Regions from separate parts of the Paenibacillus sp. KS1 genome, predicted to be linked through region 1. Evidence: riboswitches for the same ligand, from Rfam matches in the RefSeq annotation. Region 1 holds a riboswitch; each other region holds the start of a gene.

What was found. Region 1 has a riboswitch for thiamine pyrophosphate ahead of BBG47_RS24345 (hypothetical protein). Riboswitches for the same ligand answer to the same signal wherever they lie in the genome.
Region 2: it holds a riboswitch for thiamine pyrophosphate, as region 1 does, so the genes downstream of both, tenA (thiaminase II) here and BBG47_RS24345 (hypothetical protein) in region 1, are expected to answer to the same signal.
Region 3: it holds a riboswitch for thiamine pyrophosphate, as region 1 does, so the genes downstream of both, BBG47_RS22470 (YkoF family thiamine/hydroxymethylpyrimidine-binding protein) here and BBG47_RS24345 (hypothetical protein) in region 1, are expected to answer to the same signal.

What each region holds. Positions count from the first base shown of each region.
Region 1 covers NZ_MAIS01000104.1:2,428-12,976, forward strand. Annotated here, with positions in the region: gene BBG47_RS24330 (FAD-dependent oxidoreductase) at 1-1,046, opposite strand, end outside; gene BBG47_RS24335 (FMN-binding protein) at 1,239-1,748, opposite strand; gene BBG47_RS24340 (queuosine precursor transporter) at 2,173-2,883, shown strand; gene BBG47_RS29565 (hypothetical protein) at 3,045-3,197, opposite strand; TPP riboswitch at 3,489-3,602, shown strand; gene BBG47_RS24345 (hypothetical protein) at 3,799-3,999, shown strand; gene BBG47_RS24350 (ABC transporter substrate-binding protein) at 3,969-5,027, shown strand; gene BBG47_RS24355 (thiamine-binding protein) at 5,190-5,483, shown strand; gene BBG47_RS24360 (ABC transporter permease) at 5,480-6,247, shown strand; gene BBG47_RS24365 (ABC transporter ATP-binding protein) at 6,264-7,118, shown strand; gene BBG47_RS24370 (MDR family MFS transporter) at 7,385-8,929, shown strand; gene BBG47_RS24375 (TatD family hydrolase) at 9,025-9,825, shown strand; gene BBG47_RS24380 (Na+/H+ antiporter family protein) at 10,053-10,549, opposite strand, start outside.
Region 2 covers NZ_MAIS01000001.1:171,566-182,114, forward strand. Annotated here, with positions in the region: gene thrS (threonine--tRNA ligase) at 1-1,137, shown strand, start outside; gene BBG47_RS00760 (GNAT family N-acetyltransferase) at 1,185-2,123, shown strand; gene BBG47_RS00765 (YkoP family protein) at 2,387-2,974, shown strand; gene BBG47_RS00770 (polysaccharide deacetylase family protein) at 2,979-3,704, shown strand; gene BBG47_RS00775 (linear amide C-N hydrolase) at 3,782-4,786, opposite strand; gene thiE (thiamine phosphate synthase) at 4,913-5,626, opposite strand; gene thiD (bifunctional hydroxymethylpyrimidine kinase/phosphomethylpyrimidine kinase) at 5,623-6,438, opposite strand; gene thiM (hydroxyethylthiazole kinase) at 6,438-7,283, opposite strand; gene tenA (thiaminase II) at 7,280-7,981, opposite strand; TPP riboswitch at 8,110-8,212, opposite strand; gene BBG47_RS30360 (MerR family transcriptional regulator) at 8,413-8,616, shown strand; gene BBG47_RS00805 (hypothetical protein) at 8,625-9,119, shown strand; gene BBG47_RS00810 (histidinol phosphate phosphatase domain-containing protein) at 9,210-10,226, opposite strand; gene BBG47_RS00815 (DeoR/GlpR family DNA-binding transcription regulator) at 10,314-10,549, opposite strand, start outside.
Region 3 covers NZ_MAIS01000086.1:1,960-12,508, forward strand. Annotated here, with positions in the region: gene BBG47_RS22455 (serine hydrolase domain-containing protein) at 1-286, shown strand, start outside; gene BBG47_RS22460 (response regulator transcription factor) at 369-1,064, shown strand; gene BBG47_RS22465 (HAMP domain-containing sensor histidine kinase) at 1,048-2,430, shown strand; TPP riboswitch at 2,625-2,731, shown strand; gene BBG47_RS22470 (YkoF family thiamine/hydroxymethylpyrimidine-binding protein) at 2,876-3,469, shown strand; gene BBG47_RS22475 (ECF transporter S component) at 3,555-4,130, shown strand; gene BBG47_RS22480 (ABC transporter ATP-binding protein) at 4,132-6,009, shown strand; gene BBG47_RS22485 (energy-coupling factor transporter transmembrane component T family protein) at 5,996-6,781, shown strand; gene BBG47_RS22490 (hypothetical protein) at 6,869-7,156, shown strand; gene nrdR (transcriptional regulator NrdR) at 7,279-7,758, opposite strand; gene BBG47_RS22500 (alpha/beta-type small acid-soluble spore protein) at 7,887-8,108, shown strand; gene BBG47_RS22505 (lytic transglycosylase domain-containing protein) at 8,176-8,763, opposite strand; gene coaE (dephospho-CoA kinase) at 8,760-9,356, opposite strand; gene BBG47_RS22515 (MntP/YtaF family protein) at 9,386-10,126, opposite strand; gene mutM (DNA-formamidopyrimidine glycosylase) at 10,270-10,549, opposite strand, start outside.

The DNA.
Region 1 (10,549 bases):
ATCGTACCGTGGAAGGTTGGCTTATACGACTTATGTGTGCCATTCTTCAAGTCAGCCACGATATTATGTGCGATAAGACCAGCAGAGTGCTCGGCGTTCTCAACCATTTGCGGTACAGGACGCTCTTCGCCTTCCGGAATATAGAAGATGTTGTCGCCGACAACATACACATTTTTGTGATCAACGGACTGCAATTTGTCATTTGTCAAAATGCGCTTGCGTCCTTGCTGCTGAACATCGAGGTTGCCTACAAGGTCAGAACCTTCGACACCAGCAGTCCAGATAACCGTGCTCGATTTGATTTCATTATCGCCAAGGACAACGGAATTCGGCGTAACGCCGGAAATCTTCGCACCTGTGATAATTTCAACTTTCATTTTGCGGAGATACTTGTCCGCTTTGTCAATGAGCTTTTGCGGCAGGATTGGCAGGATTTTCGGAGCCATATCTGCTACGACGAGGCGAACCTCAGATTCGTCCACATGGAACTCATGGCACAGCTCTTCGCGATATTCCGCCAATTCGCCGACCATTTCGACACCAGTGAAGCCGGCGCCAACAACGACGAATGTGAGCATTTGCTTGCGCAGCTCTGGATCTGAAATCTTCGTCCCGTCCATGAACATTTGACGAATTTGTTGTTTCAGTTTAACTGCATCCTCGAACGACCAGAGGGAGAAGGAATTCTCTTCTGCACCCTCGATACCGAAGAAGGATGGCTTACAACCTGTACCGATAACAAGATGGTCGTAATTGTAGGATTTCTTTCTGCCATGCAGCTTCTGTCCGTTGAAATCAATGTTCTCGATCTCGTCCAGCACAACGTCTACTTTCAGACCTGCAAAGATTTGCTTCAGGTCCATTTTGATTGCTTCTTCTTCGACGCGGCATGCTGCAACCTCGTGCAGCTCCGTCATCATCGTATGGAAAGGTTTACGGTCGATGAGCGTAATGCGAATGTCTTTGTCTTTCTTCAGACGCTTCGCCAGCTTTTTCGCTGTCAGTACGCCACCATAACCGCCGCCCAATACAACGATCTCTTTCATGGTTTCACCCCGTTGTAATGCTTATTTGTCGATATTTAAAAATTGAACTATCTAATGCGAACAAGGGAGCTCCGCGAATAAAAAAGCGATATATGGCTCTCAAGCATTCATACGCTGCTTGTGCCCATTTTGCTTTCCTACTGCGGAGCTTCCGTGTTATCTCTATGTGATCAAGGAAGGAGTAGACTTATCTTACTTCGCGTTAGCCAGTGCTTCTTGAGCAAGTTTCACGAAGCTGCCAACGTGGATGGATACGCCGGATACAGCGTCTGTTTTACCTTCGTTGTTTACAGTGATCGCAGCTGGATCTTGCTTAGCGATAAGTTCTTGCTCCATTTTTTCAGCTTGCTCGTGCCATTCGGAAGAAGCACCGCCAGCTTTCATACCGTATTTGCCGTCTTGAGATTGCTTTTTCTTGGAATCTCCGCCATCTTTATGAACGCCATCCCAGTTTACAGCTGTGATTTTGCCGTCTTTAACTGTGATGTCCATTGTTTCTTTCCAACCGGATTTCTCATCGAAATCAGGAGATTCTGCATGGAAGTCGCCGTCTTTCAATGTTACTTGAGCAGCGTCTTTATTCGCTTCTGTTGATGTGTTTGTTTCAGGTTGTTTTGCAGCTTCTTCTTTCTTATCTCCACAACCAGCCAACATACCTACTACCAATACTGCGGATAGTAACAGTACAAGTTTCTTTTTCATAAAGAGTCCCCACCTTTTCTTTAGTTCAAAATTACTTTGTGAAAATTATAACTAACAGATTTACAATGTCATTTTAACATTAACTCCCTCTATTTAATGTGATATATATCACACATAAAGGGTAAATCTTTAACTAAACCAAACTTTTTCCACGACTGTTTATTAGCTGGCATTGACGATGCGGCTATGTATGACAATATATTCCCTCCATATCGCTCACAATATACGAGAGGGGCATCGGTAACGTTCATCCATCCATGTAAAATAATTGCTTCCACTTAATATAAGGGATAATTGCATCGCTGTTCAGTGATATTTTTCTATTGGCATGAACGATATGCATATGGTAAAGTTATGGCTTGCGCCTGAGCGCCGCGGTTCGTAACCATCCCGCGTAATCAAAACTAGGGAGGAATTTTATTATATGTTCAACTTTACTTGGGGCATTCTGTTCGTCCTTGCGAACTTTGCCTTCTTCTTGATTTGCTACCGGGCATTTGGCAAGTCGGGACTATATGCTTGGATTGGTGTAATGACGGTCATCGCTAATATCCAAGTTGGCAAGACGATTGAGATGTTCGGCATTGTCATGACACTTGGCAACACGGCGAATGCAACGCTGTTCTTGACAACGGATCTGTTGAATGAAAAGTTCGGCCGTAAGGAAGCGAAGCGCGCAGTGTGGTTCGGGTTCTTCACGTTGATTATGACGACGATTATTATGCAGATGGCTCTTCGCTTTACGCCTGAGGCTTCTGATATGGCGCGTACGGCACAAGCATCGCTGTCGAATATTTTTGATTTGATGCCGCGCCTTGTCGTAGCAAGCTTGACCGCGTATTTCGTCAGTCAGTTCTTAGATGTGAAGCTCTTTAGTTGGGTGAAGGAACGATACCCGAAGGCAGGCCAATTGTGGATTCGAAGCAATGGTAGTACAGGAATTAGCCAAATGGCGGATTCGCTCGTATTTTGTACGATTGCGTTTGCTGGCATGGTGCCTTGGGATGTATGGTTCCAAATCTTTATTACTACTTATGTCATTAAGCTCATCATCTCGGTGTTGTCGACACCAGTTCTATATTGGGCTAGAAGCTTCCCTGTTCGTGAAGATGTGGAAGGGCAGCAAGCGAAGTAGGGAGCGCACATTGGTTGACTTAGTAAAGCGGCTCTAACTTCATTATATAAAGAAGACCCCGATACCGATATGGTGTTGGGGTCTTTTGTATATGTACTCTAGTATGGTCACCATTGTCTAGAAGCATTTTGTCTAGAAGCATTATGCCTAGAACCAGTCCGTCAATCAAGGGTGATGGCCGCAATGATAAGGAATGATTTCTGTTCGATATTGATGCGAATTCGTTGATTCGGATTCTCCAAATCCATATGAGGCAGGGAATGCTCCAGCCACAGCAGCACGAAGCAGCCAAGCAGCAGGCCGAATGCAATCACGATTTTGGTGATCGTATCATACAGACATCCTCTACGCCAAGAAATCAATGAGGTAATTATTTTGAGTTAAAATGGAAGATTGTCCCTTGTTTCACATGGAACTTTTTTCGACAGGAATCTAGTGAATATGAGCAATCTGCTGTCATAAAGCATACGAATAACGAAGTTGATGGGAGATATAAGCATTGCCCTAATGATCAGCGGACACTTTGCAATTTCTGTTTGTCACTGGACTTTCTGATGGATGAGGACTATAATTACCCGTGTAATATGGTAGCTTCGATAACTGCATATGCACGCTAGGGGTGCTGGAATTTGGCCGGCTGAGATTGTATCCCATTAAGATACCGACCCTTACACCTGATCTGGGTAATGCCAGCGTAGGAAAGACGTTGAACCGCGTCATTATTGTTATAATTAGGTTGCTTGCTTATTCGTCATGCTCTGCATGAATGTGCGCTGCTTTGGGCAGAATGGACATAATTGCTGTACGGATGAACGAATGCCGGATGACCTTATTGACGTGATTCATCGTATGATGCACATTCGCATATACGCGTAGAACGGCACACAAAGCGTCCCAGAGGGGGCGCTTTTTTTTGTGGATCTGAATCGTGTTGCAGGACGGCGGGACGGGAACTTGCTCATCCATACATATACGATCGAGCGGATCGTCCAACTGGTGAATGCGGCAGGCGTTATCGAAGCACTTTCTAAATTCATGATCGGCTCTCCACTAGTGAGGGAAGGAAGAGAAGGGGGATTCATCATATGCAACGGACACGCTTTACACGAGGGTTGATGCTGGCGCTCGTTATCATGATGACATTTGCGCTCGCTGCTTGCGGCGGCAAGGGTCAGGAAGCAGGACAAGGGAGCCAGACAGAGGGGAACACGGCACAGGAGCAAGGAACGGATAAAGCGAAGGAGAAGCGCGATGTTAAGATTGTGCTTGATTGGACGCCAAATACGAATCATACCGGCTTGTATGTAGCCAAGGAGAAGGGCTACTATGAGGAAGAAGGTCTGAATGTCGAGATATTGCAGCCGAGTACTGGCGCATCAGATGCGATGATCGCATCGGGAGAAGCGCAATTCGGTGTTAGTGTTCAGGAAAGTATTACGATGGCTCGACAACAAAATGTTCCGATCGTGTCGATTGGTGCGATCATTCAGCATAATACATCAGGCTTTGCCGCGCCGAAGGACAAGAACATCAAGTCACCTAAGGACTTTGAAGGCAAAACGTATGGCGGCTGGGGTTCTCCGGTTGAGGAGATGATTATCCGCACGATTATGGAAAAGGACGGCGGCGACTATAGCAAGCTGAAGAGCGTCAACATGGGCAATGCCGATTACTTTACAGCCGTGAAGAAGGATATTGATTTCGCGTGGATCTTTTACGCTTGGACAGGTATTGAAGCAGAGCTTCGCGGTGAGCCGATTGATATGCTGTACGTCAATCAATATGCGAAGGAACTCGACTATTATACGCCGGTTCTTTCGACAAGCGAGAAGCTGATCAAGGAAGATCCTGAATTGATTAAGGCATTCATGCGTGCTACGTCCAAGGGCTATCAATATGCGATTGACAATCCGGAAGATGCAGCCAACCTGCTGCTTAAAGCTGTGCCGGATTTGAACAAAGACCTGGTTATCGCAAGCCAGAAATGGCTCAGTCCGAAGTATAAAGACGATGCACCTCGCTGGGGCGAGCAAAAGCGTGACGTATGGGCAAATTACATGAATTGGCTCGTGGAGAACAAATTAATGGATAAGAACATCGATGTAGACAAGGCGTTTACGAATGACTTCTTGCCAGCTTCATAAGCCTATACGGTTATAGGAATAGGCAATGGGCGCATATGCGCCCTTTTGCTGTATATCGTTACCTGTGTATATCGTTATAGGATATCGATACGAGATAATCGTCACCAAGACCGTTACAAGTTGATCATTACATGAGGATTGAGAAAGAGGAGGAGAAGCAAGATGGCGAACAGTTTAGTAAGCATTCAGATCATTCCGAAGACGAAAAATGGGGAAGACGTAATTCCCTATGTAGATCGTGCAATCGAAGTCATTCAAGCATCGGGTGTGAAATATCAGGTAAATCCACTGGAGACAACGATGGAAGGCGAACTTAGTGAACTCTTCCGTATTATTGAGGATATGAACAAGGCCATGATTGAGATGGGAAGCATCAATGTATTGTCGCAAGTAAAGATTGTGTATAAGCCTTCCGGCATTACGATGGATGAATTGACGGTGAAGTACCGGCCATGAGTGGACGTCGAATCGCGAAGATCGGTCCTCCGATCATTGCATTTATCATATTCCTCGCCATATGGCAGGCAGGAGTAATGGTGTCAGGCATTGAGAAGTGGATGCTGCCCAGTCCGCTCGATATTGTACAAGAGGCCGTAAGCAATGGTGGCGGTCTGCTTATGCATACATGGGCTTCTGTTCAATTGACGCTCATTGGTTTCTGTGTAGGCACCGCTGTCGGCCTGCTGCTGGCTTGTTCGCTTCATCCGATGCCGTGGCTGAAGCGGGCGATCTATCCGCTTGTCATAGTCAGTCAGAATATCCCGACGATTGCGCTGCTGCCGCTGCTGATGATCTGGTTCGGCTTCGGTCTCATGCCGAAGATTGTCACCATTACGCTGGTATGCTTCTTCCCCGTATGCGTGGCTACCCTGGATGGTCTTGCCCAGACAGACCGCACGATGATGAATTATATGCGTATGGCGGGCGCGAGCCGGTCGCAGCTGTTCTGGAAGCTGGAGCTGCCCCATGCACTTCCATCTGTCTTCTCAGGCTTGAAAATAGCAGGGACGTATAGCGTGATGAGTGCGATTATTTCCGAGTGGCTCGGGACGGACAAAGGGATCGGCTACTACATGGTACTGCAAAAAGCAGCCTATCGCACGGATCGCATGTTCGTGGCAATCGCAGTTGTCATTCTATTGAGCTTGGCCATGTTCGGCCTCGTATGTGCATTGGAACGGCTGCTCATTCATTGGCGCCGTGACAATAAACAGGGGTGAAGGGGGAGCGTTAAAGATGATCACAACAAACGAACAACAGCCAGTTGCCCAGCGAGATGCTGATCATGTGCATCAGCATGAGGCAGTACAGAAGCAGGCCGCTCTTGAGCTGCGTGATGTCAGCATGTCATTTGACGGTCGAGCGGGACGGCTTCATGTGCTCGATCAAGTATCCATTACGGTGCAAGCAGGAGAGTTCGTCTCAATTATTGGCCCATCCGGATCGGGGAAGAGCACACTGTTCCATCTCATTGGCGGTCTGCTTCGTCCATCAGAAGGGGATATTCTCGTCCATGGGCAGAACGTGGTTGGTCAGACAGGCCATATCAGCTATATGCCGCAGCAGCCCGCGTTGTTCCCATGGAGAACGGTGGAGGACAATGTTATCCTCGCTCCAGAAATTGCAGGCAAGCCGAAGAAGGAGGCGCGGGAGCAAGCGCGCCGCTGGCTAAGCAATGTTGGATTGACGGGTTATGAACGCTCGTATCCGCATGAGCTGTCCGGTGGCATGCAGCAGCGTGTCGCCTTCCTACGCGCAATGATGAGCCCCCATGAGCTGATGCTGCTTGATGAGCCGTTCAGTGCACTTGACGCGCTAACACGCAGTGATATGCAGCGCTGGCTCATTGACCTGTGGGAACGCAATCGCCGCTCGGTGCTGTTCATTACACACAGCATTGAGGAAGCGCTGCTGCTGTCAGATACGATATATGTACTATCCAACCGCCCCGCGCAAGTGTTAGAGCGAGTTACTGTTCCGTTCGCGCGGCCGCGAACGGAAGCGCTGGCTTCTGAGGCCGAGTTCGTCCGCATGAAGCGCGAACTGTCCGATCTGCTGCGTAGTATACAATCTTCATCTCCTATACGTTGAAGCGTGAAGCTGTCTCTTAATAAGAGGCAGCTTTTTTTGGGGAGAATATAGAGATGAGATGCAGCCCTTTCTAATCCCTTATTATCTATCCATCTCAAATCTTATATATGTATCCTGCCCGCTGCCTGGAATGACCCGCTGTTCATTTTCTGGTGGAAAAAGTTAGAGGCAAAGATTATAATTAAATCTCGTTAGACATGGATAGCCGCAACTCTGTGCATTGCTGTATAGAGATGACGGTGTGTCCTGAGGAGGAATGAATTCAAATGATTACGAAAGAAAGCAATCTGCGGATGGTCGTTGCCGGCCTGCTGCTTGGTATCCTGATGGCAGCCATGGACAATACGATTGTTGCAACGGCGATGCCAACGATTGTAGGCGAGATGGGCGGCTTTAATTTGTACGTGTGGGTGACGTCAGCCTACATGGTAGCGACAATGGCAGGGATGCCGATTTTCGGAAAGCTGTCCGACATGTATGGCCGCAAACGGTTCTATGTGTTTGGTTTGCTCGTCTTCTTGGTCGGCAGTGCGCTGTGCGGAACAGCGGACAGCATGATTCAGCTTGCAATTTACCGTGCGATTCAAGGGATTGGCGGCGGTGCCGTCATGCCGATCGCGTTTACGATTATTTTCGATGTGTTCCCGCCTGAGAAGCGGGGTAAGATGACGGGGCTATTTGGTGCGGTGTTCGGAGTATCGAGTGTGGCGGGCCCTCTGCTTGGCGCATACATTACCCAATATATCGGTTGGGAGTGGGTATTCTACATCAACTTGCCGCTTGGCCTTATCTCCCTATGGTTCATTATGCAGTTCTATAAGGAGAAGACTACGACCAAGAAGCAGCGCATTGACTGGGGCGGAGCCATTACACTCGTCGTTGCAATCGTCAGCTTTATGTTCGCGCTTGAGCTTGGAGGCAAAGAGTACGCTTGGGATTCAACAGTTATTATAAGTCTATTTGCGATATTCCTTGTGTTCTTGATCGCCTTCTTGATCATTGAGACACGGGTGCAGGAACCGATTATTTCGTTCAATCTGTTCAAGCGCCGCTTGTTTGCGGCAAGCCAGGGTGTCGGCTTCTTCTACGGGGTGTCGTTCGTGATTGCTACCGTATATATCCCGCTGTTTGTCCAGTGGGTATATGGAGGCTCGGCAACAGATAGTGGTCTCGTCTTGACACCGATGATGATCGGTTCCGTTGTGACGAGTTCGATTGCTGGTATTATGGTTGCGAAGCGCAGCTACCGCAGTTTGATGATCGTATCCGGTATTTTCTTCATCGGCGGTATGTTCGCGCTCAGTACGATTTCGACAGATACACCGCGTACGTTGTTGACGCTGTATATGGTCTTAACGGGACTTGGTGTCGGCTTCTCCTTCTCCTTGCTCAGCATGTCCTCTATGCACGGCATGGAGTTTCATCAGCGTGGCGCAGCGAACTCGACCGCTTCCTTCTCACGCTCGCTTGGGATGACGATTGGTATCACCTTGTTCGGTACGATCCAGTCGCATATGTTCCAAGGGCGTTTACAGGAGGTAATGCCTGCGGGCAGTGCAGCGATGGAGCTTAAACCCGAGACACTAATGAGCGGGCAGATGGGCGATCTTCCACCTGAAGTGGCCCGAGGTCTGACAACAGCTCTCGCGGACTCGATTGCTAGCACCTTCCAATGGGCCCTCATCCCAGTAGCATGTGCGCTTGTGTGTATTGCGCTTATGGGGAATGCTCGGATGATTCGAGGGGATCAAGGTCAGGGTCGTGGCGGAAATTCGAATGAGGCAAGTAAATTGAGAGCCGGAGAAATGTAAAGAAAGCAAGGCCGTAGCCTTTGAAGTGAATCGCCGCAGGATACTCGTCTAAGACGTGACGCCTGCGGCGTTTTTTGAGATGGGGGTTGAACACAATGAACGAATATGAAGTGCATGTTGTGGATGCACATATGCATATTGATGGATATAAGCAAGCAGCAGTCGCAGAACTGGAAGCGTCACTAAACCATCCATACTTGGATTATGTGATTGCGGTGTCTATGAATCTTGCCTCTTGCCACCACACCGAGCAATGGGCGAATCGTTATCCCGGCAAGGTACTCCCTGCATACGGATTCCATCCTGAGCAAGCACTTCCAAGTGCTGACGAGCAGGAAGGGCTGCTGGCTTGGCTTGAGCTGCATAAGGAGAGCATGATTGCCATTGGTGAGGTTGGTTTGCCGTATTATATGCGGGAGGAGTCGCAGAAGCGCGGCGACTCATTTGACCGCTTGCCCTATATAGAGCTGCTTGAATTGTTTGTAGAGCGGGCTGCTGCATGGGATTTGCCAATTGTGCTTCACGCCGTATACGATGACGCACCGATTGTCGTTGATTTACTTGAGCGATATAGTGTGCGTCGCGCGCATTTTCACTGGTTCAAAGGAGATGGGAAGACGATATCCCGCATGGCTGACAACGGTTATTTCATCTCATTTACGCCAGATATCCATTATGAAGATGAGATCCGCGCGTTGGCCAGACAGTATCCAGTGGAGCAGGTGATGACGGAAACGGATGGGCCGTGGCCATTCGAAGGGACATATACAGGCCGACATACGATGCCCATTATGGCGCGCGATGTTGCCATCGAGTGGGCTGCGCTGCAAGGTATGGACATATTGGAAGCTTCGAGGCTGCTGCGTGCGAATGCGCAGCGCTGTTACGGGGTATAAAGGTAGAAAGGACACATGTTGATGCAGCAAGCATGCTGCTTAGCTTAGTCAATAAGGATAGATGATTGTAGATAGGAATTCGCTGATTTATGTAGATGGCGTATTTATGGGTACTTAACAGGGGATTGTCCATACGAGTCAATGCTCCGACGAAGCACAGACAATCCCTTGCTTTTATGAGGTGGTGGTACCATGCAGCAGCCTGCCGCATGATGTTTTACAATCAATTACAACACCATTGCAGCAATGAAGCCTGCGACAAGCAGCGGCACATTGTAATGGAGGAAGGTTGGCACGCAGGTATCCCAAATATGATCGTGCTGCCCATCTGCGTTCAAGCCGGCCGTAGGACCAAGTGTACTGTCCGAGGCAGGTGAACCAGCATCACCCAGTGCACCTGCTGTTCCGATAAGGGCAACAGTGGCTAGCGGGCTGAATCCTAGTCCGATGCACAGCGGCACGAATACAGTGGCGATAATCGGAATGGTGGAGAATGAGGAACCGATGCCAAGTGTAACAAGCAGACCGATCGCAAGCATTAACAGCGCAGCTATTGCTCGGTTGTCGCCAACTGCCTCCACTGAAGCCCGCACAAGTGTCTCAATATGTCCCGTATCTCGCAGTACAGCGCCGAAGCCAGAGGCTGACATCATGACGAAGCCAATATAGGCCATCGACCGCATGCCGTCTGTTAGGACACGATCTGCTCTGCTCCATGGAATGA
Region 2 (10,549 bases), on a different contig from region 1:
GAGGAAGCGCCTGGTATGCCTTTCTACTTGCCGAACGGGATGACGATTCGCACAGAGCTTGAGGATTTCGCGCGAGGACTTCAACGAAGACGCGGCTATGACGAGGTGCGCACACCGCTTATGATGAACAACCGATTGTGGGAGCAGTCGGGTCACTGGGATCACTACAAGGACAATATGTATTTTACGAAAGTAGATGATACGACGTTTGCACTGAAGCCGATGAACTGCCCGGGGCATATGCTCATTTACAAAAATGGGCAGCACTCCTATCGTGAGCTTCCAATTCGACTTGGCGAGTTCGGTCAAGTACATCGGCATGAAATGTCCGGCGCCTTGAACGGTATGCTTCGGGTTCGTACGTTCTGTCAGGATGATGCTCATCTGTTCGTCCGTCCGGATCAGATCGAAGAGGAGATCGGCAAGGTTATGGCCTTAATCGATCACATCTATAAGGTGTTCGGCTTCGAGTATAAGATCGAGTTATCTACGCGGCCGGAGGATTCGATGGGCTCAGAGGAGCTGTGGAATGAGGCGGAGCAGGCATTGCAGCACGTGTTGGATAAGCGCGGCGTCGAATATCGTGTTAATGAAGGGGACGGGGCCTTCTATGGGCCGAAGATCGACTTCCACATCCTGGATGCACTCAAGCGGAGCTGGCAGTGCGGCACGATTCAGCTGGACTTCCAGATGCCGGAGAAATTCGACCTGTCCTATATCGGAGAAGATAGCCTGAAGCATCGGCCTGTTGTTATTCACCGTGCGGTGTACGGTTCGATTGATCGGTTCATTGGCATATTGACAGAGCACTATGCAGGAGCATTCCCGACATGGCTTGCGCCCGTTCAGGTGGCGGTACTGCCTGTATCGGATCTCTTCGCCGACTACGCGTATGAAGTGAAGGAATCGCTGGAACAGGCGGGTATTCGGGTACAAGTGGATGCGCGCAATGAGCGTCTAGGCTTCAAAATACGCGAAGCGCAGCAGAGCAAAGTTCCTTACATGCTCATTGTAGGAGAGCAGGAGCAGGCGAGCGGAAGCGTGTCCGTCCGCAAGCGGGGCGAGGGCGATCTGGGAACGCAGCCAATTCAACAACTTGCTGAACTGATTGAAAAGGAAATAATAGCGAAGGTGTAGAATACAATCTCATGAATTCGCATTTGAAAGCGAAGGAGATGAGTAGCATGAATAATACAGGCTTGCGAACCTATACACAATTGGATGCTGACCAGCTTGAAGCACTGCACAGATTGGAAGACATTTGCAATGAACACGATCAAATCATTTTGAAGTTGAACTGGGATTCACTTCGTGCACGCACGGGTGATGTCGCTAACGACTATGTGTATATTGTAGATGGTGAAATTGTCGGATTTCTCGGCATCTATCAGTTCTGTGCCTCAGAAGTAGAGATAAGCGGGATGGTGCATCCCGACTATCGGCGTCAGGGCATATTCAGTCAGCTTGTTAAGGAAGCTCAGCAGGAGTGTAGGAGACGTCAGGTGGAGAAAATCATCTTCATTTGCGCTCGACCTTCCTTATCCGGCAAGGAATATTTGGAGAGCATCGGTTCGAAGTGCAGCTTCTCCGAATATTGGATGACACTTACTGGAGAGCATGTGCAAGACGTCGATCATCCCCCTGCAAAAATTGAATTACGTCAGGCAGAGATGGGGGATATGGCTCTTCTCACGCGATTGAACATGGACGGATTCGATATGAATGAGGAAGATGCAAGAGGGTATGTAGAGACGGCGATGCTCTCACAGCAGGATTATATTTTTATTGCAGACTGCCAGCAGGAGAACGGAGAATGGCTGCCTATCGGGAAGATTCATGTTATGCGGGAAGAAGGCAGTGCGTTTCTATTCGGCTTCAGTATTCAACCTGAGCATAGGGGCAGAGGATACGGACGTTGGATTCTTCGCAGTATTATTGAGCGCATGAAGGAGCAGCAGCCAACTGCCAAGATTGAATTAGAAGTTGCAGTTGAGAATGAGCGGGCACTAGGGTTATACACGTCATGCGGGTTCCACGTGCGGAATGTCAATGATTATTACGTATTAGAGCTAACGTCGGAGAGAGTGGAACATGCAGCTTCCGACAATATTGTAGTCAAATAGCCAAAGTAACGGATGTTATGAAGCCGTTAAATAAGGTAAGGCGAAGAGATTCGTTAATTTACGTAAGCAGAGTGGCACAGAAAGTGAAGTGCTGCTCTGCTTTTTTGTTGTCTAAAGGAAAGGTTTGGATGTAAGGGCTCTGCTTCAGTTAAATTACTTAAGGAACTTGTAAGAATGGAGTAAGAAAAAAGAGAACTCCAAGCTGTACGATGAAAGTAAGTCAAACAGATCACGATTTTCATACAGGAAGGATTTGATTGTTCATGATCTCCACCTTGGGCAACAAAATGCTGCAGTCATTGTGGATGACGTGGGAGGCTGTATTTGAAATGTTTACGCCTCTGCGAAGTATATATCAGTCTCAGTTCGGAATATGTAAGATTGTCGTACGGATGCATCGAGGCACCTGCATTCGCTGTGAGGATGGAACCTCTATTCATAAAGGCGACTATGTATGCGAGATTCATCTAGATAACCGGGAGGTGCTGGAGCTGTCTCGCTCCGTTGGGGCGGATCGGGCTGCACTTGTTACGGCGCGCAGGCTGCGTGATGCATTGAAGCAGGTCGGCCATGCTGTGAATACGAATCCGGAAATGGCTAAGGTAAAGGCGCTGACTGGGATAACACTGCTTCATCGCGGCATCACTTATGGATTAGGCTTCGAGCTGCACCCTTTGGAGACGAAGTGGATGCAGCGAGTATCCACCATATATCTGCGTTTGCTGCTCCGCATGCTGAATCCGGAGGGAGCCAAGCGCTTGAAGCAGCAGCGATCGAAGCTGGTGCCGAAGATGCTGTTGATGTCACGTTCAGCACTTGTGAATCGATATGTAAACGGGGAGAAGGGATAAGAGCATGGATAACCTTATCGCAGGAATATTAATTGCACTAATCGCTATTTATATGGGGCTTCCCTTTTTATTAACACGAATCTGCGGATGGGGTGTATTTCGCAAGGCGGGACGGAAGCGGGCACATCGTCATGTCGCATTTACGTTCGATGATGGACCAGACCCTGATTACACGCCAGAGCTGCTTGACTTATTGCGTGAGCGGGGCGTGAAGGCTACCTTTTTTGTTCTGGGCAGCAAGGCAGAGAAGTATCCCGAGCTTGTGAAACGCATGCATGAGGAAGGCCATCAGATTGGCATTCACAATTATACGCATATGCCGAATTGGGTCATGACGCCTCGGAACATCAGACGCGAGCATGTGGAACGTTCTGCGGACATTATTGAACGCATTACAGGAGAGCGGCCAACCTTCTATCGTCCTCCATGGGGGATACTGAATTTAGGCGATCTGTTTCTGCTGCGCAAATCGTATCGGCTCGTATTATGGTCGATTATTGCGCGGGATTGGAAGCTGGATACGGGGGAACGCAACTTGCGCAAGCTGCTGTCTGAGCGTATTGAGCCAGGTGCAGTTATCGTACTCCATGACAGTGGGGATACGTTCGGCGCTGACAAGGAAGCCCCCGGACAAATGTTAACGGTGCTGCGCGATATATTGCACGAGGCTGAACGTAGAGGGCTAAAATGCGTACGCACGGATGAATTGATCAGGCTGGAGCATGCGTAGTAAATAGGGAAGGTATTGAGAATATAGTATTATTCTTAATACTTCAGCCTGAGAGAGCTCATTGGTCATACGACGTGTTAGGCGTTAAACGCTTCGGTAATGTCCTCGTACCAAGCAGGCCTTTCTATTTGGATTCGGCTTTGTTCAGAGGCATCGAGATTTAATTGGGTGAGGTGTATCCCGTAAAGCTTGCTGTTAAAGTCTGTGTTAAAGTAGTAGCTGCGATTGGTATGATCGCGGTATACACACCACTGCGTCCAATCGTATATGGTGCTGGAGCCCTTCTTATAGACCGTTCCGCTAGGGACCGTGAGTGTTTGCAAGATTTGTCTGGCTAACCCGATGCTTTCCTTCGTGTTGGCAGGACGGAAAGTCGTTTTCTGCAGGAATGCAGATCGAGCAAAGCGGGATTGGGGAGTCGGATCGCCTGGAATTCCAAGCTGGCCGCTGCCGTAGAGGTCGCCTCCACAGCTGGTTTGCGCATTGTTTTCCAGGCTTAAGTGCTGATATAGCTCTTGATTGGCAAGATGCCAAGGATATGTAGGCTCATTCGTCAACACGCCCAGTTTGCTCGGGTAAATTTTCATCTCCCCCTCAGTGAACTCTACGATTAAATGATTGCCTGATGCATCACTAATAATATAATGCAGTAGCGCATAGGCGGACGGATATAGTTCTGAAATATTAATGACGTTCAAATCAGCTAAAGCAGCCTTTACCTCATGGGTATTTTTGTAATTCCCCAATAGATACGGAACAAAATTGGAGTTATAAAGGATGGGGGTATCTGGTCGAGGCATGGGATATTTGCTGCAGGACAACCACAGCCCGGCAACGGAAAGTCCATGCTCGTTCAAGCCGTCGGAGTAAAAGATGAAGTCTTCAATCAGATCGCCTGCTCCAACAAACCCGTATTTGTTTTTCCATTTCATTTCGTTTCCAGGAAGATTGGCTTCAGGAAAAGGCTGCCCGCGAGGTACAAAATTGACGATGGAATTGAGTTTCAATGTCCAGTCCATTGTTCTTGCAGAGACGATACCGCCATTCTTCGACTTTCGCGGTATCGATATATTTGTGCACATTCCAATTCCTCCTTTTCATTTTCTTAAATCGCGTACTTTTATATCTTATTAGCGGCACACAAAAAGAATCCGCCTATTTCCGGCGGACTCCTCCATAATGTTCGACAATTGGAACGACAACGATATTCATGGTATGACAGAAAGGCAAGCGACGCTTGGGTGACTCGATCCTGCTGCCGAGAGAATAGTTCCGGAAGCAAGTCCTCTCGCGGCATGACATACATTCTCCGCATGGGTAATGGCAGAGATAACAGCGATCCCGTCTGCACCAGCTCGAATTACATGTGGCGCACGCTCTGCCGTAATGCCGCCAATGCCTACGATCGGAAGTGAAGTTATCTCTGTTAACCTCTGAATGATTGCAGTGCCTTGCGGCTCAAGAGCATCCTCTTTGGAAGCAGTCGAATAAATCGGCCCAACGCCGAGATAATCGGCGCCTTGTTCCTCAGCCAGCAGAGCCTCTGCTGCCGAATGAACGGACACGCCGAGTATTTTATTGCCGATGCGATCCCTGACTTGCGCCGCTGGCTCGTCGTTCTGGCCGACATGAACCCCGTCCGCATTCAAGGCAAGCGCCAGCTCTACATCATCGTTCACGAGGAAGGGGATGCTGTGTCTTCTGCATACCGACTGAATGCGCATTGCGAGTTCTTTCTTAGCTGTTGTCTTCAGCGCGTTTGCGCCTTTTTCCCGAAACTGTATCATCGTAGCCCCTCCGCGAATGGCTTCCTCGACAATCGATCCAGGGTCTGCCTTGCAATTGGCGCTGCCGAGCACAAGGTACAGCCGCAAATAGGAACGCATGCGGGCATCTGCTACGCGACTCTCTACACTTGTCATCTGACCACCTCATCCATCTGCCGCCGCCGATATGCCCAGTGGTTTGTCGGGCCGTTGCCGCCGCCAAGCCCGAATGTCTCCTCAATTGCTGCCTGAATATAATGCCGCGCAGTACGAACCGCTTCATTGGGAACAGTGCCCTTCGCAAGTTCTGCCGTAATCGCTGCCGAGTAAGTGCAGCCCGTGCCATGAGTATGCTTGGTCATGATTCTGCGGCCTTCCAGCAGTGTGAAGCGGGCTCCATCATAGAGTAGGTCAACAGCCAGCTCGGTCGTCATGTCGTGGCCTCCCTTGATGACGACCAACTTGGCGCCGTAATCAGCAATTCTTATCGCAGCCTTGCACCGATCTTGCAGGGTAACAATCTTCATTCCTGCAAGCGCTTCTGCTTCCGGGATGTTCGGCGTAACAATCAGCGCAAGCGGCAGCAGGCGATTCTTCATGGCCTCTATGGCATCTTGCAGCAGCAGCTCTGCGCCTCCCTTGGCTATCATGACCGGGTCGACGACAACGTTGTTCAAACCGAATGCTTCAAGGCGATTCGCTACTGTCTCAATAATGTCTGCGCTGAACAGCATCCCTGTTTTGACAGCATCGACCCCAATATCTTCTACGACGGCATTTATCTGTTCAGCAGCGGCTTCAGGAGATAGCGGGTATACGCCGTGAACACCAAGCGTGTTCTGTACCGTCACAGCCGTAATCGCTGACATGCCGAATACGTTCAGCTCTTGGAAGGTCTTGATGTCAGCTTGAATGCCGGCGCCGCCACCGCTATCGGAACCGGCAATCGTCAATGCTCGTGCGACCATCATAGCCATACCTTCCTTCTAGCGGAGGCTTGGCGAGGGGTGATTGTTGATGCCGCCGTATCGAATAGGTCGATCTCAGCCAAGGCATCAAGAAATGCGGTCTGGAAGCTGCCAGGTCCTCGGTGACCCGCTGTTCGATAGGCATGGGCGGCTGCGCACCCATAATAAGACATCGCTGCGGCTCCCGCCAGCAATAAATCAGACTCTATTGCGGCAAATGCACCGATGACCGATGTTAGCAGGCACCCGCTTCCCGTTATGCTCGTTAATATCGGATGACCGCCCGCAATAACGTAGCCGGTTGTGCCGTCTGTAATGACATCCTCTTTGCCCGAAATGGCAACGATGGTGCCGAATCGATCGGCTGCCCGCGCAGCAAGATCGAACAACGCTTCAGGGGAGCGAAGGGAGCTTTCAGACTCCACGCAATCCACGCCCTTGATCTCGCCAGCTTCCCCCATAAGCTGGGCAATTTCCGCGGCATTGCCGCGCACGATCGAGACGCGCAATTCCTTGAGCATCTTCACAGATACCTTCGTCCGATACGGCGTTGCGCCTGCGCCTACTGGATCGAGAATAACGGGAATGCCATGTACATTCGCCGACCGCCCTGCGATTAGCATAGCTTCTATCATGTCGGTATCGAGCGTGCCAAGGTTCAATATTAGCGCATCTGCTGCCTTGGCCATGTCCGCTACCTCTTCCTTGGCTGAAGCCATTACAGGTGAGGCGCCAATGGCTAGCAGACCGTTAGCGGTAAAGTTGGCGACGACGATATTCGTCATATTGTGGATGAGGGGGCGCCGTTCCTTAATACGTTGGGGAAAGAGAGGCATATCATTCATCCTTGTTTCACCTCTGCCTTCTCCGTCAAGCCTACCGGCCAGTCTTCTACTTGATAAGCCATGTCCCAGAATAGATATTCCAACTGGCAGCTAGTCAGAAAATGCTTCTTCAGCTGCTGCTTGCGTGCTTGCGACAGCGATTCTGCCCATTCATCCAGCATTCGGCGCATTTTGTCCGTAACTCCGCCGCCGAGGTCTCCATAGAAATGAATCCACTCATAGAACGGATGGGTCTCATCTGGATTCACTTCTTTTAGCAGACGTTGTCCGATCTCCGTATATGTCCATGGGCACGGCAGCATAGCCGCAATAATATCTTCCAGGGTTCCTTCATGGGCCACGGTAAGCATATGGGACACATAATGGCTCGCAGAAGGGGCGAGCGGGTAGCCTTGCAGTTCTTCGAACGTCACGCCTGCCACGTTACAAAAATTATGATGGGGGTGTGTCTCGCTATTCAGTACGAATGAGATTTGCTCGTTGAAAAGAGCCATTGTCTCTCGGTTGTCGCATTTGGAAATCGCAATGCCGTAAATCCGAATAAAGGCATTCAAATATTCAAAATCCTGCTTTACGTAGTGAATCAACTGTTCTTTCTTGACAGTACCCTCAGCAATACCTCGAACGAACGGATGCTCCATAATGGCGTCGTATATCGGCTCCGCTTCGTGTCTCAGTTCCTCCGTAAATGTAAGCATGAACAGCACCTCCGCATGATTGGATAGATGATGAATGCATGCTGAAATCTGGTCAAGGAGCACTTCGCGGCAGCCAAAAAAAGCCGCCCCGAAATGGAGCGGCTTCATCATGTCCATACAAAAAGACCATGAGGCCGGCTCCACTTCCCTCCGCCGGTATTACCCGGATCAGGTTCAAAGGGTCCAAGAATTCTTGTCTCAGCCGCCTATGCGGCTCCCCTAGTGGATTTCACGTCATATTCATCTTACGAACTACTTTAGCATTGATGGAGATAATTGTAAAACGTTAGTTTTCTGAACCATTCGGTCAAAACGATAATTTGTTAGTGCTTGGAGTGAAGATTCGTATTGCAATTGACGCTGCGACAACTGATACAATAACCTCATAAGGCGCCTTATGATACGTCAAGTGATAGAGGTTGATGATAGTGATGAGCAACATGATAGGAATCGACAAATTATCGCAGGAAATCGGTGTGACGAGCCGAACCCTGCGCCATTGGGAGTCGCAAGGGTTGTTTGCGAGTCAACGCGATACCAGTTCTGGCTGGAGGATGTATGATGAACAGACCGTGCTTGCAATCCGTATTACAGCATGGTTAAGAGGGTTCGATATTGGGATTAGCATGAGGTGACAATGCCGATGAGTAATCAGTGGAGTTATTCTCCAGCATCGATCAAATTCGTAACCCTTCCACCAATGAGAATGGCTTGCCATGTTGTCGTAAGCGCATCACCAGAAGAAGAAGCGATCGAATCATTAGTGGACTGGCTCGTGCAAGCTGAACTGCAAGGAACGGCACGGCTATTTGGAAAAAATGAAGAACCACTCCCTGACGTTGAATCGAACGTTTACGGTTATGGTGCATATGCCTCCATTCCAGAAAATATCGATATACCAAGTCATTTGGCGGAGGCTAGGTTCTCCGGCGGGGTGTATGCCATGATGGAGAGTACAGATGATATTACGGGATCGTGGCAATTATTGATGGATAAATTGAACGAGCATCCTGACTACGAGCCTGATTCGGAGGCAAGATTCTGCTTGGAGGAGCATATACGAAATGACAGCCCGGCAGGAAGCAGCAACGCTTATTGGCTGCAGTTATTCGAACCGGTTCGAAAGAAAATAAAATAATAAACATGAAATCCCCGGTGCAGTCGTTGCGCCGGGAATTGTGTATTTGGGGACAGGAGAGAGGGGGGGGCTCGCTTTAGGTTTTCTTTATTAAGAAGTCGAAGTTGCGAGCGGTCGCATGATGCGTTTGCGCTGATGGAATGTGGCAATTTCGGCTTGACCGCGTTGCTGAAGCATAAGAGCATTGTCCGCCACGTATTTGCCGACGTCGTCTGGAAAGTGAGAATCCGATGATAGGGTAAAGGGGACATCATGTCGAAGCAGTACATCAATAAAGGAGGAACTCGGACACATCTCCTTGACCGGGTAGCGGTAGAACAGTCCTGCATTTACCTCTGTAGCTGTATTTGTCCGTTTCAATGCTTGTGCGATTCGCTCGTAGTACGGGAGAAGCAGCTCCTCAGCTGGGCGATAATTAAATACTTTCAAATTGTCTAAATGGGCGGCAATATCGAACAGACCGCTGTTAATCATTCGTTCGACATCATCGAAAAAGCGTCCGTACAGTTCACACAGATCAACCTGATCGAAGCGGAACTGAGTCTCGGGATTATCGAATCCCCATCCATCCACATAGTGAATCGACCCGATCACGTAGTCCCAATCCGCCATCGCAATGAATGATTCCAAGTCCTTCTCTCCACCTGCAAAATAATCCGCCTCTAATCCGAGACGTAGCTCGACTCCCTGCTCGGCCCATCTGGGCTTTGCGGCCTGAATGGCAGCTGCGAAATTCTCCATCCGCTCGGTGCATACTTGATGCAGCCATGTATGCTGAAGGCGGCCTAGCGGGGAGTCGCCGATATCGAGGTGACGTTCGAAGTAGGGGAGCGTCTCTCGAAACCGATAGAGATGATCCACGATTCCGACCTCCCGCAGTCCTTTGCGCAGCGCTTCTTGCAAGTAGAGATCGAGCCATGATTCGTCATAAGCTCCTCGCTGCAGTCTTGTATGCATACGCGCATAACTCGCTTCGAGCCATGCGCGAGAATGTTGTGGTTCAGCAATTGGATGGAAGTGATCGAATGCTTGATTTGTACGATCAAGCCAGCGGAACGAATAAGGGCCTTCCTCCAAATGCATATGGTAGTCTACATAATACAGCATAATGATCGCATCCCATCCTATGTCATAGTGGCTCATTCGTGATGTATGAAGTGATGTGTTACTTCGACATATAACTTCGCTATGTTCTTATGGCTCGCAAGCCGTCGTAATCCAACCTACTTGCAATCCGCTGCGCTTCCATTTATCTGGCATAGGTGCATCGCATATGATGGCGGTGACCTTGCTCATGTCACAGATGCGGCACAACTGTGTCTCCCCGAGCTTGGTACAATCTCCAAGCACATATGCCTGCTCGGATTGCTCAATCATTAAGGTGGAGCAGATCGATTCTTCCATGTCGTAATCACTGATTCCCGCTGGTG
Region 3 (10,549 bases), on a different contig from region 1:
GAGCGGCAAATTTCATCCGCAGGAATTGTTGACGCGTCAGGAAGCAGCGACTATTATATGGCGTATGGCATTCAACCATGTGGGTACAGGACCGAAAGAAGCCCGGCTCAGCGGCTCCACCGATACCTGGGCGCGCGAAGGCGTTCAGTTCGTCATTGCCAAGCAATTATTTGGGCCTGAAGTTATCCAAGGGAAAGACGGGGCGTTCGACTATCGATCCAAGCAGCCGATACTGAAGCAAGAAGCTGCAGCAATGCTGTCTACGTTCGCTGACAATTTATTCTAATTCAACACAACTCCCGATCCATCTGCGCTTAGCCGCAAGTGAATCGGGAGTTATTGTTGCATACATAGAGGTGGAACAACAAATGAAAACCATACTTATCATTGATGATGAAGCCGAGATTCGGGAACTGCTGACCATCTATTTGACCAACCACGGCTATGCCACGATTACAGCCGGGAACGGTGCCGAAGCGATGACCATCTTGCAGGAGCAGTCCATCGATTTGGTCATAGCCGATATTATGATGCCACAAATGGATGGCTTGGAATTGCTCAAAAAAACACGGCAGAATTCGCAAATTCCGTTTCTCTTTATTTCTGCCAAGTCTGACGATATGGATAAAATCTACGGCTTGCAGCTAGGGGCGGACGATTACGTGGGCAAGCCCTTCAACCCACTGGAAGTCGTCAGCCGCGTTCAAGCGCTGTTCAGGCGAATCGACTCTTTTGCCAAGGTGGATAGGCAGGAGCAGGAAGTTATCGAAATCGGAGATGTGAGGCTGAATACAAGGAGCTGCCAACTGTTCAAGTCCGGCATCCCAAGAGAATTGACATCATACGAATTCAAGATTGTGGAGCTTCTTATGAGAGAGGCTGGCAGAGTATTGACCAAAGCGCATATTTACGAGCAGGTGTGGGGCGAGGAATACATCGGAGACGAAAATTTAATTATGGTGTACATAAGCAAAATCCGTGAGAAAATTGAGGATAATCCGAGAAAGCCTGTTCATCTCATTACGATTAGGGGGTTAGGTTACCGTTTTGAAAAAAGCAAATAACCTCTCCGGTCGACGTCCCTTAAAACGGGTATTTTTTCGAAATTATGCAGTGATCTGCGTCCTGATGATAGCAGCGATTATTGTATCTCTCCTTAGCACGAACCTATTTATGAGGCGATATATAGATGAACTGGTCGTTGCTCAAATTAATGGAACGGATATTTATCGGTACCCTTTCCACAACATCAGTGGGCATTTGCTGGACAAGTACGGCGGTTGGTTCGAAATCGTGAATGAGTCAGGCGAGATCATTTTTGTCAAAGGAAACAAAGAGGACGACATCAAGCATTACGAAGACGGTCAAATGTATGCCAAGATAGATGTAGAGCGCAACGATGATGCAATCTCCTACCATGCATACCAAGCCAAAGGGCCGAACGGCGAATCTTATGTATTGCTGTGGAAAATTCCTGAGCGCTTGTTGAAATTATCAACTGCGACAACGATCTTTGGTGCATTGTTAGCTATTTTATTATTTATCCTGCTTTACTTTTACGCCCGCTATTCGGTTAGACAAGTGAAAAAGCCGTTGCGGCAAATCTTAGAAGGCATCAAAGAGATGGAGCACTTCAATTACACGAAGCGGCTTCATTATTCAGCCGAACAGGAATTCGCGGAAATACAAGATGCGTTTAACGGCATGGCTGAACGATTGCAGCGCACTTCTGCTGAGAAGGAAGCCGCCGAGAACAATAAGCGAAACATGCTGCTGCATCTATCGCATGATTTGAAGACGCCGATTACTTCGATTTACGGTTATTCGCAGCTTCTGTTGGACAATCAGGCATTGGAAGACAAGGATACCCGCAAATATATTCAATACATTTACGATAAGTCAGCTTATATGGCCAATTTGATTAAAGACTTATTTGAACTGGCGAAGCTGGATGACAAGCATACGGAATTGAGCAAAGAGAAAGTGAACATTACGAAATGGTTCCAGCAGCTCGTGGTGGAATTTTATCCGGAAATAGAAGAGAAGGGATTTGAGCTGGAAGCACATATCCCGGAAGAACCGCTCTATGTCAAGATGGACAAGATTCATATGAGTCGCGTCATCACCAACTTAATTAGCAATGCACTGCGATATAATCCAGCGGGAACGGTGCTCTATGTGTCATGTGCACGACAAGAAGGAAACGTTATACTGTGGATCGGAGACGACGGAATTGGCGTTCAGGAGCCGATCAAAGAACATATTTTCGAGGAATTCATCCGCGGCGATGGGCCGATCAAAGACAGTACAGGCTTAGGTCTCGCCATTTGCAAAAAAATCATAACGCTCCATGATGGCACGATTGAATTAACGCAGGATCAGTGTTACCATACCTTGTTTCAAATCACGTTGACTATTACGGAGGACTAGAGTCCCTTCACGATGTCGGGCATCACCTTCAGGCTTCGATACCACGGATCGTTTGCATGCCGGGATCTAGCCCATTGCAATAATAGCTCCAGTTTGAAGTATCCCTTTTGGTGTTGCACCCTTTACAAACGGATCATCACGTGTATAATGAAAGCTGTCAAGCATATGAACGATGGAACAACTGCATAGTGAATTTCGAACACTAGGGGTGCTGTAACAAGCTGAGAGACAGCGGCAACGCTGTTAACCCTTATAACCCGAACTAGATAATACTAGCGTGGGGAAGTGTAGTCGACTGATTGATATAAGTTGCGGCTTCATCATGTTCGTCATTGCATGAAGCCATGTTATACCCTTGTATCCTCAAGCGTAACTGCACCGACTCACGGTGCAGTTTTTTGTTGTCTGCTGACCACAATTTGATTCGTCAGGGAGGATATAAGTTATGAGTCAGTTATCTTGTGGTACAAGCCGCATCGTTGGTTGTCGCTTTTCCATCTATCCGATGAGCGATCGCTTTGTTGAACTTATTTTAGGAGCGTTGCGAGACACAGACATGTCCAAGGTATGGTGCCATACCGATGATGTCAGCACTTGGGTTCGTGGGCGCAGTGAACACGTATTCGATGTCGTTCAGTCTATCTATTTACATAGCGCGGCAAGTGGAGAACATGTTGTGCTGAATGCTACGTTCTCTGTTGGCTGTCCGGGCGACACACAAGGAGATGCCTTCATGAGTACGGACGAAATTCGAATGAATGCGGAACGATATCAAGCGATTCCTCTCAAGGTCGCAGCTCATTTTGCACTCTATCCGCTCGGAACGGCAGATTACATGGATACGATCTATGAGATCATTGGCCTTGCTAAGGAAGAAGGCACTTTCGATGAGAGCGCTCATTATGCAAGCCGCTTAGAAGGAGATGCACAGCGAGTATTCGCTACACTTGAGCATGCCTTTAATCGGGCGAGAAAATCAGACAAGTCCCATGTGGTGATGACAACTACGATGTCAGCCAACAGCCCTTCCACAAGGTAGCAGCTGAAGAAAAAGAATTTCCAAAATGCAAACTACAAACCCAACGGACTCATCCGATCATCGTTCTAAGAAAAGAGGAATGTTCATGAATTCGCGAAACAGTCAATGGAAATTACGAGATATCGTCGTTCTCAGTTCATTATCTGTCGTGTTTGCCGTCATTTATCTGCTCTTCCTGCAAATAGGCAATGTGCTTGTTGGCTTTATGGGGCCAATGGGATATGAAGTCATCTTCGGCATTTGGTTTATCGTATCGATCATCGCCACCTATATTATCCGCAAACCGGGGGCTGCGGTTATTTCAGAGACAGTCGCTGGATTGGTTGAGGTATTAATCGGCAACGCCGTAGGACCTATTTTGATTGTATCCGCCCTTATTCAAGGTTTAGGCGCCGAAGCCGTATTTGCCGCTACAAGATATCGGAATTATTCAACCAAAGTGCTCATGCTGGCTGGGGTGGGCTCCGCTGTATTCAGCTTCGCGTGGGGGTATTTCCGCAGCGGTTATGCGGCCTACTCTGTTGGTCTCATCATCGCGATGTTCGTCGTTCGCTGTATAAGTGGCGCACTCATCTCAGGTCTGCTTGGCAAATGGATTGCGGACGCCTTGGCCAATACAGGAGTTCTTAGAAGCTTCCCAATTGCAAAGGGGCAGCGATAACATGGCAAGCCCAGCGCTTCTCAATTCCAAGCACCCAGCACAATTGACTATACAACATGACGTCGAGCACGGATCTCATATTGCACTGGAAGCCACTGATCTGACACTCGCCTTCGAGACCGAAGGCGAGCCCGTCTTATCCAACATCAATGTCACCCTGCATGAGGGGGAAACCGTTCTGCTGCTAGGCCCAAGCGGATGCGGCAAGAGCTCGCTAGCCTTCTGCCTTACCGGTCTGTATCCACATGCAATAGACAGTCTCGTTGAAGGCAGTGTCCTCGTGTACGGCAAGCCAATCGAACAGTACGATTCTGGTGAAGCGGCCCAGCATATCGGAATTGTATTTCAAGATTTCGAAAGTCAGTTCTGTATGCTGCGTGTAGAAGAGGAAATAGCCTTTTGCCTAGAAAATCGGGATTGTCCTCGAACTGAGATGGAATCCATGATTCAAGAGGTATTAGAAAAGGTGGGATTACTCGCATGGCGCCATGCGTATATCCACGAGCTATCGGGAGGCATGAAGCAGAAGCTGGCTCTCGCCTGCGCTCTAGCCCTTCGCGTGCATGTGCTTGTGTTGGATGAGCCCACCTCGAATCTCGATCCGTATACAAGACACCAATTCGCTGCGCTCATTGCAGAGCTGGCACGCAAGGAAGGGATGGCTCTGCTCATCATTGAGCACCAATTGGACGATTGGATCGGTATGGCGAATCGCCTGCTCGTGATGGATGAGGATGGAGCTCTCGTCTTTGACGGGCTTCCTGCCTCCTATTTCAGGCATCATGCATCTGAAGCCAAGTCACGCGGTATCTGGCTTCCGCAAGCGCTGGAACTGCAGCAATTCATCCGTGAGTGGTTTAATCGCAGCAACAGTAGCGATAGCAGCAACCATGACGATAGTAGTAACATTTTCGATTTCAGCAATTATGATGAGCAGTTCGTTCATCAGCATCTCGAGTCCGCAGAACCCGCACTAACCGACGAGGATCTACTGGACCTGATGCTGTCGCTCCCTGAATCCGCGCAGCAGGATGTGATGCGTATCCTAACATCAGCTCAATCGAACGGTTCCCCACGGGAGCCTGAGAAAGTCCTGCAAGCGAACAACCTTGTCTATCGGCGTAAAGGGAGAGTAATCCTCGATCACGTGTCCCTTACTCTGCATGCAGGGGAATGGGTGGCACTTGTCGGTCCGAACGGAGCTGGGAAGTCTACGCTCGCTTCCCTCTTGTCTGGATTGACACAGCCGGAGGAAGGTCAAATCATCCTGAATGGCATGCCTCTTCATCGATATGCAGAGCGGGAGCTGAGAGCCTTCATCGGATATGTATTCCAGAATCCAGAGCATCAGTTCATTACCGATACCGTGTTCGATGAACTTGCATTCGGGATGCGCTTGCAGCTTCTGAGCGAAGAAGAAGTACAGCAGCATGTTGGAGAAGCCTTGACACGCTTCCGCTTGAACAAGGTTGCCAATGCCAATCCCTTCTCCATCAGCCAAGGGCAGAAGCGAAGACTTAGTGTCGCTTCCGTTTTTACCGACAGCCAACAGCTATTGTTATGCGATGAGCCGACATATGGACAAGACGCTTATACATCCAAGCAGCTGATGGACACCCTCCAAGAACGAACCCAAGCAGGAGCTACTGTCCTGATGATCACGCATGATATGGAGTGGGTTCAGACCTATGCGGATCGAATTATCGTGCTAGATGATGGTTGCATACGGTTTGACGGCAGCCCTTCCAAGCTGTGGAGGGAGCACCCTGAGCTCGTGGAGAAGTGTCATCTGCGAATGCCGATGAACTTCGCGGTGGCATCTCGCCTACTTGCACAGACGTCAGGTATCGAAGGAGGAGATCATCCTGATACTCCATGATTGGAATCCAAGCATTAAGGGGCTTGCGATCATTATAGCGGTTATTATGCTGTCATTGACGTTCGATCCGGTTACACCGCTTGCAGCACTTGTCTACATCGTTCTATTTACATTCCTATTAGGGAACATATCATGGCGTAAATGGCTGCTTAGCTTCTGCCCCTTCCTCATTATGGGCATCGGCTACGTGTGGACGGCTCTCGTCTTCCCGCGTTCTGCCGATCCCGCTTCAAGTGCCATTCTATGGAAGTGGGGGTCGTTCATCATTACAGAGGCCACGTTCCAGCAGGCGATATCACTCGGACTCAGAGTGCTTATCTTCTCCGCCTTGTCGCTCATCTTCATCTTGACGACAGATCCTGTTCGCTTCATGCTGAGCCTGATGCAGCAGTGCAAGCTGTCGCCCAAGTGGGCATACGGTATTCTGGCAGGCTATCGCTTCCTACCCTTCTTCAAGGAAGAACTGCGCATCATACAGGATGCCCACCGCATGCGAGGCATAGAACGGGAGCGTGGCTGGAAGAGCAAGCTGCGGGCATGGAAGCGTTATGCAATTCCACTGCTCGCTTCAGCTATCCGCAAGTCGGAGCGTGTAGCTGCCGCCATGATATCGAAGGGACTCACAGGCCGACGTGGAAGAGCTTATTATGTGAAGCTTCGAGTTACATGGAAGGATTGGGCCTTGCTCTTCCTTCTGCTAGGCGGAATCGCGTTATGCTACTACGTATCCTGGAAACTTGGGTTCGTACAATGGTATCAAGGACAATTGTGACACAGTATGACACCCTTTTCGTACATCCTGCATAACATATCTAAGCACATTGTGTGTTCCGCTATTATGCGAAAAGGAGGTCTTTCTATGCCTAAAAAAATCACACCTAAGAAGATTACGTCTAAGACGTTATCCCCCCATTACTCCAAAAGTGTAAAGTTCTTAAAAAAATTCGTAAAGATAAAGGCCAAAAACGGTAACATATATACAGGCACCATCGTGAAAGTAGATAAAAAGAGAGTGTACTTAAAGGTCAACTCCGTAAAGCATGCGGGAAAAGTACACACTTCATTTTTCCCTTTCATCTTGCCGTTGGTGCTCTTTGATCTCCTTGCTATCGTGCTGCTTGATACCCGTAGACGAATTATTTTTTAACGGTCTATTCTCCCTCAAATTGTTGAGGGAGTTTTTATTTGGCAATCCGCACAGTAATAGATTGCTCTATAAAATATAACAAACCCCTCAAGCATATGTTGCTTAAGGGGTTCTGGTATGAATTATTTATCTGGATGTTCGCCAAGGGCGTTCTTCGACAGAAGATGATTCAGTTCCTTCATAAACATGCTGATATCCTTGAACTGACGATAGACCGATGCGAACCGCACATAAGCAACTTCATCTACTGGATAGAGCTGCTCCATGACGAAATCACCGATGACACGGCTGTCTACCTCCGCATGGGCGGTATCGCGCAGCTGCTTCTCGACCTCCGAAGCAATCATCTCCAGCCGTTCCACAGATACGGGACGCTTCTCACAGGCACGAATAAGTCCGCGCAGCATCTTATCCCTACTGAACTCTTCCCTGCTTCCATCCTTCTTAATAACGATGAGCGGAGTCTCCTCCACCATCTCGAATGTAGTAAAGCGTCTGCTGCACAGCTCGCACTCCCGCCTGCGGCGAATAGACTTATTGTCGTTCGCTGGACGAGAATCAAGTACCTTTGTTCCTAAGTGGTCACAATAAGGACACTTCATTTTCGTTCCTCCGTTCTACTCTTGATGTTTATCACAATTCACTTTTTAAAAAGTTACCAGTGGTTACCTGTAATGATCTTTGAAAGAATGCACACAATACAATTACCAACCGCAAGGAGGTGAATCAAATGAGCCAAAACAATCGTTCCAGCAACAACTTGGTCGTACCTCAAGCGACTGCAGCTCTTGAACAAATGAAGTTCGAGATCGCACAAGAGTTGGGCATTGCCATCCCATCTGACGGATACTATGGCAACATGGCAACTCGTGACACGGGTTCTATCGGGGGTTACATCACGAAGCGCCTTGTCCAAATCGCTGAACAATCTCTTGCAGGTCAATACAAATAATGACGGAAGAAGCGTCGGACATCATGCGCGATAACGGTATCGGCTTGTCCGATGCTTCTTCTTCATTCTACTTCATTTTCGGATAGATGTTTTTATACTTATCATAATAATGGATAACACGCTGTACGTACAACTTTGTTTCCCCATATGGAATTTGCTGCTTGGCTGTGTCATAGCTGCCGTCCCATACTTTGTTGCGAATCCATTTGTTCACATTGCCGGGACCCGCGTTGTAAGCAGCGATCGCCGCTATCCAATTCTCATTGAATTGCTTATGCAGCGATTTTAGATACCATGTGCCAATAAGAATATTGGGGTCGGCCGTATTTTTCAATTCGTCCAAAGACCAACGATTATTCATCTTCAGCTGCTCCATCGCCCATGTGGCCGTTTCCGGCATCAGCTGCATGACTCCAATCGCTCCCTTGCGAGATTCGCGCCCCGCTTGGAAGTTCGTCTCCACTCGAATGATAGCAGCCACAAGCAGAGGATCTACATCATATTTAGCTGCATATTTGCGGATCTCGTCTTCATATGCAATCGGGTACATCCATCTCCCCAGCCATTGCGACTGAACGAACAGCAAGAACAGCATGCCCACAAACAACAGCAATAGCACTCTCTTTTTGCGGAGCATTTTCATCATACGATTCATGGCAAGCCTTTCTCCGACCAGAAATGGTCGAGCTGCTTGATCGTATCTTCCAGCGAACCGCTATTGTCGATAATAATGTCCGCCAGCTCTCGCTTTTTCTCCATACTCCACTGAGCATTCAGCCTCTGTTCAGCTTCGCGCTCGCTCCAACCGTCCCGTTCCATTAGACGCTGTAATTGAACACTTTTTGGAACATACACTACCAATATCGAATCGAACATCTCGCTTAGACCTGACTCATACAGGAGCGGAATATCAACGACAACAAGACGTTCTGGATAGTCCGTCTCATATTGATGCATTTGACGCTGGATTTCCTTCCGGATAGCCGGGTGGGTGATGCTTTCTAACGCTTTGCGACTTGTCTCATCTGCAAAGACAACCTCCCCTAATCGCTTCCGATTGAGCGTTCCGTCCGCAAGCAGCATGCCCGATCCGAAATGCACCGCAATTTGTTCCAACACGGGACTGCCAGGGAGAACGACTTCCCTGGCAATCTTATCAGCATCAACCAGCAGAGCGCCTCGCTCCACTAGTAATCGGGAGACGGTGCTCTTGCCGGAAGCAATGCCTCCGGTTAACCCGATGTTCATGCCTTCACCTCATTCTATAATAATGCCGCTTACGTCAGCAGCTTAATAATCCCCATTATAATTAACATCAGTCCTGGCACAAATGACAGCTTCCCAATCCAGCGCGCGCCTGCGAATGCAATCCCAACATGAATGCCGAATCGCAGAAATATGCCGCTGAATAAGGCAATAACAATCGCGGTCATGAGTGCAGGATAGCCTAACAGCGCGGCTCCTATACCCGCTCCAAATGCATCCAACGACAACGCTACTCCAAGCCACGCAGCCTCTATTGCACTAATGGTGCCCGAACGATCCATGTCCGCTGCGCTTGGAGTCTTCAATATTTGAATGACAACGCCCAGGCTCTTCAATTGAATGCGCACCACTTGCTTCGGCTCATCCCCCATCGGAATAGATGAAACTGAAGAGGATTGAACAACTGCTGATATATGCATCTGATCTGCTGCCGCATCTTCACTGCTTGCTATCTGATCCAACGGAGCATCCTCATCGTGCGATGAGCGAAGCAGCTGCAGGATAGCCCAACAGCCAATCCCGACAAGAATAAGTGATCCGATCCATTGAGCTACAGCAGGAGATACATACTGAATAAGCAAGTTGCCCACTTGCATCGACAGTAGAATGACCAGGCCAGAGCAGCATGCAATGACAGCAATTGAAGTCCAAGGGATGCGGAGCCGGCGCAATCCGTAGGTCATTCCTACTCCGAAGCTATCCAGACTCAATGCAAAAGCCAGGATGAACAAAGATACTGTATGAATAAGCAACTACCGTTCCCTCCCGCTAGGCAGTTCCCAAGCTAGTGCAAACTAGCGTACAACTCACAGCTTAGGAATCCCGATTTACCATATCATATGGGCAAGAGTGGATAAGAGTGCTTATTCAACTTTTCAGTTTACCTAGGTTTCCATTACTTAGAACGATGCTGGCATACCGGGCAGTAATGGGTACCCCGACCGCCGACTACTGTCTTCTCAATGATACTGCCGCATTGAACACAAGGTTGCCCTTGACGTCCATACATTTGCAGCTGATGCTGGAACATCCCCATTTCCCCTTGGCCATTCACATATGACTTGATAGAAGAGCCGCCAGCTTCAACCGCTTCCTTAAGGGTATCAATAATCGCGCGATGCAGAAGCGCGTACTCTTCGTCCGTAAGCTCATCTGCCGCACGATTCGGGTGAATG